One region of the Kribbella sp. NPDC056861 genome, then DNA from elsewhere that is predicted to be linked to it. Evidence: riboswitches for the same ligand, from Rfam matches in the RefSeq annotation. Region 1 holds a riboswitch; the other holds the start of a gene.
What was found. A riboswitch is a leader RNA that binds a small molecule or an ion and turns the genes downstream of it on or off. The one in region 1 is predicted to bind thiamine pyrophosphate.

Region 1 (3,405 bases):
CCCAGCGGCGGACCGACCTCGCGACGTCCTTGGGGCGGAGCGAGGCCACCGAGCTCTCCCAGTTGTTGTAGAGGGAGTCGCCGAGCAGGGTGAGGCTCAGGAACGCGTGCGGCCGGACCGCCATCACCCAGGTCGCGGCGGCGGCATGGCCCTGCTGGTGCAGCAGCCGGTCGGCCGTGTCCTCGATCCGCGCCTTGTGGCCGTCGGGCGGCATGTTGATGGTCGCCCACGCCTTGACGATCGCCGGGTCCTTCGCGGTCATCTGGGCCAGGTAGGTCAGCGGCCCCCGCCAGGCGCCCCGGCGGCCGAGATTGTCCAGGCTCTCCAGCGGGAACCAGCCGTTCTGGCAGCGCCGGCCGTTCACCGCCGACTCGATCTCGCGGGCCTGTTCCGGGCGCAGGTTCTGCGTCGCCCAGTACAGGAAGTAGACCCCGACGTCCGGGATCTCCTCCGCGACGTTGCCCGGGATGCTCAGCTTCCCCGGCTCGAAGAGGTGCAGCTCTTCGTCTGATCCGTACAAGATTGTCATTTCCCCCCGCCCAGCCCGATGACCGCAGACAGAGCGCCCGGGGCGGGAACGCGGCAGCCTGCCGTCGAGAGGGACCCCCCAGGTCCTGCTTCGACTACCAAAGACCTTTGGTACCCGTGGGCCGCCCTGGGGTCAACCCCTCGTCCGGATACCGATTACCGCTATAACTGGATCGGCTGTGCGGAGTTACTGCCTATTTCCGGCGTTTGGCGGCGCGTTCGCGCAGCTCCTCGGCGTCGAGCCGGTCGGCCTCCGCGGGTGTCGGCGCGCTGCCGCCGTACGACGCGGGCAGCCACCAGGCGCCGGCCGGCTTCTCGGCGTACGAGCTGATCGTGCGGTCGAGCATCCCGGCCATCGTGGCGCGCAGCTCGGCGGTCGCCTCGAGGGCGTCGTCCTCCGGGGCGACGTGCATCGGCTCGCCGACGGTGATGGAGACCTTCTGGTGCCGGGAGAAGTCGCGCGGGTGGTCCTTGGTCATCATCCGCTGGGTGCCCCACAGGATCATCGGGATCACCGGCACACCCGCCTCGGCGGCCATCCGGACCGCGCCCGACTTGAAGTCCTTCAGCTCGAACGACCGGCTGATGGTGGCCTCGGGGAAGACGCCGACCAGCTCGCCGTCGCGGAGGTACCTGACCGCCTGCCGGTACGACGCCGCGCCCGCGCCGCGGTCCACCGGGATGTGGTGCAGCGAGCGCATCAGCGGACCGGAGTACCGGTTGCGGAAGAGCACCTCCTTGGCCATGAACCGGACCAGCCGCTTGCTCGGCTGGGCGCCGTAGCCGCCGATCACGAAGTCGACGTAGCTGATGTGGTTCACCGCCAGCACGGCACCGCCCGTGGTCGGGATGTGCTCCGTCCCGACCATGGTGATCCCCAGGTCGAGCACCTTGAAGCCGGTCTTTACCAGGCCGATCACCGGCGGGTACACAATGTCGCGCATGAGCTGACGTTACCCGCTCGGTCAACGGAGGCTAGGGTGACGGCGACAAGTTGATACCGCGGGAGCTCGCGCTGTAGCGGGCTGAGAGGGCGGCTGGGTTCGATCCCGGCGCCGCCGACCGCCGAACCTGTCCGGGTAATTCCGGCGTAGGGAGCATCGTGACCACTGTGAACAACTCTGTCCGGCCCAATGTCACCACGGGCCCGATCTCCGGATCAGAGAAGATCTACACCTCCGAGCTGAGGGTCCCGCAGCGGCGGGTGAACCTCACCAACGGGGAGCACTTCGATCTGTACGACACGTCCGGGCCGTACACGGACGTGAACGCCCAGATCGACGTCCAGGCAGGGCTTCCGCCCGTACGCCGGGACTGGGTGGCCGGCCGCGAGCCGCTGACCCAGCTGGCGCACGCGCGCGCCGGGACGATCACCGAGGAAATGCGGTACGTCGCCATCCGGGAGAACGTCGAGCCCGAGTTCGTCCGGGCCGAGGTGGCGCGCGGCCGGGCCGTGATCCCGGTCAACCACCGGCATCCGGAGTCCGAGCCGATGATCATCGGCAAGAAGTTCCTGGTGAAGGTGAACGCGAACATCGGCAACTCGGCCGTCTCCAGTTCGGTCGAGGAGGAGGTGGAGAAGCTCGTCTGGGCCACCCGCTGGGGCGCTGACACGGTGATGGACCTGTCCACCGGCAAGAACATCCACGCCACCCGCGAGTGGATCCTGCGCAACTCGCCGGTCCCGATCGGCACCGTGCCGCTCTACCAGGCGCTGGAGAAGGTGAAGGGCGACCCGACCGAGCTGTCCTGGGACGTCTACCGCGACACGGTGATCGAGCAGTGCGAGCAGGGCGTCGACTACATGACCGTGCACGCCGGAGTGCTGCTGCGGTACGTGCCGCTGACCGCCCGGCGGATCACCGGCATCGTCTCGCGCGGTGGCTCGATCATGGCCGCCTGGTGCCTCGCGCACCACCAGGAGTCCTTCCTGTACACGCATTTCGAGGAGCTCTGCGAGATCCTCCGCGCGTACGACGTGACCTTCTCGCTCGGCGACGGACTGCGGCCGGGCTGTATCGCGGACGCCAACGACGCGGCCCAGTTCGCCGAGCTGCGAACGCTCGGGGAGCTGACCCAGATCGCCTGGCAGCACGACGTCCAGGTGATGATCGAAGGCCCGGGACACGTGCCGATGGACAAGATCGCCGAGAACGTCCGGCTCGAGGAGGAGCTGTGCCACGAGGCGCCGTTCTACACTTTGGGGCCGTTGGCAACTGATATCGCGCCGGCCTACGACCACATCACCAGCGCGATCGGCGCGGCCCAGATCGGCTGGCTCGGTACCGCGATGCTCTGCTACGTCACCCCGAAGGAGCACCTCGGCCTGCCGGACCGCGACGACGTGAAGGTCGGCGTGATCACCTACAAGATCGCCGCCCACGCGGCCGACCTGGCCAAGGGGCACCCGGGCGCGCAGGACTGGGACGACGCGTTGTCGACGGCCCGCTTCGAGTTCCGCTGGGAGGACCAGTTCAACCTCTCGCTGGACCCCGACACGGCTCGCTCGTACCACGACGAGACGCTGCCGGCCGAGCCCGCCAAGACCGCGCACTTCTGCTCGATGTGCGGGCCGAAGTTCTGCTCGATGCGGATCACCGCCGACATCCGCAAGTACGCCGCGGAGAACGGTCTGGACACCGCCGAGGCGATCGAGGCCGGCTTCGCCGAGATGTCGGAGACGTTCAAGGCCAAGGACGCCAAGCTCTACCTGCCGCTGGCTGACTGACCCATCCGGGGTACTCCGGGCCTGCGCGCCCGGGGTACCCCGGGAAGTATTTCGGGACTGCCCGGTCCGCTGCTGAATCGGTCCGAAAACATCCTGACTCCGTGTGAGAACGGCGGTGAGTCGGGGTGCGCGAAGGGCCGGATTCAGCG
Region 2 (3,405 bases), on a different contig from region 1:
CAACACCCCGGCCCCGGTGATGATGCAGCAGACCAAGGGCCTGGGCGGCTGCAACGCCAACGCCTGGCCGACGATCAAAGCCACCTGAGGCCGCACTCGTGAGAGCCTGTCCGGAGACGGTCTGAGCGAGCGGGCGAGCGGGAGGGTGTAGCGAATGTCGTCACAGGACTTCCCCACCTACGGCCGGGGCGACAGCCCCGATGAGCCGCGCGAGGGCGAGTACTACGCCAAGCCGGCCCCGTACGGCGGCAACACGTTCGGCCAGGGCGCCTACGCGGACCCGACCCGGCAGCAGCCGGGCCAGCAACAAGGCCAGCCGGGTCAGCAAGGCCATCAGCCCGGCACCCAGCAGTACGGCGACGCCACCCAGTACGACCACACCTACAACCAACCCCCCACCTACCGCCCCGGCCAGCCCTACGGCCCACCGGTAAACCCCCAACCCCACGAGCTGCCGACCTACGGCCGCGAAGGCGAACCAGCCCCCCGCGACCCCCGCGCAGCGCGGGTAGTCCTGCTGGCCGCGATCATCGCCGCCGTCTACGGCCTCCTGGTCATCTCCGTGCAGCGCGTCTCGCTCCGGGAGATCTCCCAGTCACCCGGCTCGCCCCTGAACCACCCGCTCCGCACCGACGTCATCGACACCATCGGCCAGCTCCTGATCGTCTTGGTCGGCTTGGCCGCCGTCGGTATGTGGCTGCGCGACGTACTGAACCGCCGCAAGGTCAACCGCCAGCCGGACCCGTACGAGCTGACCGGCCTCGGCCTGGTCGCCGTCTCGCTGGTCCCCTTGCTGATCTGGCTCATCATGGTGCTGACCACCGGCATGGGCGCGATCGACGACTCACTCGACCGCCTCCCCACCGCGTACGGCTGGGGCGGCTTCGGTCTCCTCCTGCTCGCAGTGGGCTTCGGCCTCGGCTATCGCGAGCTCAAGCCGGCCGTCCGCAACCCTGTGGTCCAGCAGGCCCCCGACCGCGCGCCTTGGGAGTGACTACCCCAGTAGTGCTGCTGCCTGGGCTGGGGCTCGGGCCGGAGTCCTATGCGCCGACAGCGCAGTACCTCAGTACGCCGTACGAGGTGGTCACGCTGCCTGGCTACGGCCACAAGGTGCACCGAGACGACGACCTACGGACAGAGGCGTTGGCAGAGCGGCTTGCCCGGCACCTGACCGAGCCCACGGTCCTGGTCGGTCACTCGGCAACCTGTCAGGTCGCAGTAGCAACAGCGCTCGCACACCCGGACTTGGTGACGGCCCTGGTGCTAGTAGCGCCCAGCGGCGACCGACGGGCATCCAGCTGGCCGACACTGATTGGCAGGTTGCTGCGCTCGGCAGTGTGGGAGTCGCCGCGGCTGGTGCCGGTTCTCCTGAAGCAGTACCTCCGGACCGGCTTGGCGTCGATGGCCAAGGCGATGGACGTCGCCCGGCGCTACGACCTCGCCGCGGCGGCCGAGAAGCTGGAGTTGCCGACCACGATCATCCGCTCGAGCCATGACCGGATCGCCCCGGAGCACTGGACCCACCAGTTGGCCGAGCGAACCGGTGGCGAGGCCTGGACCTTCCCGACCGGCTCGCACCTGCCGGTCCTGACGAACCCCGGCGAGCTGGCCGCGTTCATCAATCGGGCGGCCGGTGTATACAACCGTCAGTGACGCGTTATCGTTGACGAAGTAACAAAACCTCCGCGGGAGCTCGCACCGAATGTTGGCGGGCTGAGAGGGCGACGAGCTGATCGCAGCCGGGTCGCCGACCGCCTGAACCTGACCGGGTAATGCCGGCGTAGGGAGCAGGTCAGCCATGACCACTACTGCTGCACGCACGTCCACGTCCACCGAGGCGCCGCTGGTCCTCACCACGGACACCCCGCGCACGTTGGGATTCCTCGACCAGTTCACGCTCTGGGGCAACTTCGGCATCTCGCTGTTCGGCCCGGTGACCGGCGCGCTCGTCGCGGCGTACACGGGATCGCTGGTCAAGGGACTGCTCGCGGTCGTCGTCGGCTGCGGGCTGGGCGCGCTGGTCGTCGGTGGCGCCGCCGTCTTCGGATCGCACACCGGTGCGCCGGCGATGGCGTGTCTGCGCGGCATGTTCGGCCGCCGCGGCTCGGTGGCGCCGACGGTGCTCAACATCGCGCAGAACATCGGCTGGGCCACGATGGAGATCATCGTCATCTCCCAGGCGGCAGTGGCGGTGACGAGTGAGCGCTGGCGCTGGCTGTTCGTGCTGATCGCGGGGCTGATCGCGACCGCGATGGCCGTGCGCCCGCTGGGCAGTGTCAGGCTGCTGCGCAAGTTCATGGTCTGGCTGGTACTGCTGGCCTCGGTCTACCTGTTCATCCAGGTGCTCAGCAAGCCGGTGCACGACCTGCCGCAGGACGGCATCTTCGGCTTCTGGCCGGGCGTCGACCTGGCCGCGGCCGGTGTCGTCTCGTTCGCGCCGCTCGCCGCCGACTACACCCGGCACTCGCGCACCAACAAGGCCGCCTTCGCCGGCTCCTCCCTCGGCTACGGCCTCGCCGCGATCCTGTACTACGCACTCGGCGTGATCGCCGTCGCCACCTTGCAGACCAACAGCACCGACGTGATCACCGCGCTGGTCACCCTGCCGGCCGGCGCGATCGCCCTGTTCGTGCTGCTGGTGGACGAGGTCGACGAGGCCTACGCGAACGTCTACTCGACCACGATGGCCGCGCACAACCTGGTCGGGCACATCGACCGGCGCTGGATCTCGGTCGCGATCGGCGTGCTGGCCACCGGCCTCGCCCTCTTCGTTGATCTGGGCAACTACACGCAGTTCCTCTACCTGATCGGCTCGGTCTTCATCCCGTTGTTCGCGGTCGCGATCGCCGACTTCTTCGTGGTCAGCAAGATGAACTGGGACGTCTCCGACACCGCCCGGTTCCGCTGGCAGCCGACCGTGGCCTGGGTGTTCGGCTTCGTTGCCTACCAGCTGGTCAACCCCGGCACGGTCGAGGGCTGGTCGCCGTTCTGGCTCGACCTCCAGCAGGCGGTGTTCAACAACCAGCCGGTACCGGGCTGGCTCGGCGCGACGTACACCTCGATCGTCGTCTCGATGCTGGCCGCGATCGGCCTCGGCCGGATCGGCCGCAAGACCGGGAAGGTCTCGATCTAGCAGCTTGTACTGACAGTGACCCAGCGTGGCCGGAATACTGGCGCAATGCTGAACTCTGCACTGCGCAGCCGGGCCGAGTACGAAGAACTCGGGGTCGAGGGGCTGGCCAGTCGCACCACACCCGAACGTGATGCCGCCGTCATCACCGCCGTCGAGGAGCTGCTGGAGGGTCGCGAGTCCGTCCTCGACCTGTGCTGTGGCTACGGCCGGATCAGCCTGCCGTTGCGGCGGGCGGGCAAGGTCGTGAGCGCACTGGACATCTCCCCGAACCT

Region 2: another riboswitch for thiamine pyrophosphate. It lies ahead of AB0P21_RS31265 (cytosine permease); the one in region 1 lies ahead of thiC (phosphomethylpyrimidine synthase ThiC).

Annotation. Positions count from the first base shown of each region.
Region 1 is NZ_JBFBNQ010000009.1:214,535-217,939, forward strand. Features, by position in the region: gene AB0P21_RS37910 (hypothetical protein) at 1-529, opposite strand, end outside; gene AB0P21_RS37915 (lysophospholipid acyltransferase family protein) at 723-1,472, opposite strand; TPP riboswitch at 1,521-1,641, shown strand; gene thiC (phosphomethylpyrimidine synthase ThiC) at 1,631-3,256, shown strand.
Region 2 is NZ_JBFBNQ010000006.1:646,983-650,387, reverse strand. Features, by position in the region: gene AB0P21_RS31280 (DUF3152 domain-containing protein) at 1-88, shown strand, start outside; gene AB0P21_RS31275 (hypothetical protein) at 155-994, shown strand; gene AB0P21_RS31270 (alpha/beta hydrolase) at 991-1,653, shown strand; TPP riboswitch at 1,676-1,804, shown strand; gene AB0P21_RS31265 (cytosine permease) at 1,799-3,133, shown strand; gene AB0P21_RS31260 (methyltransferase domain-containing protein) at 3,179-3,405, shown strand, end outside.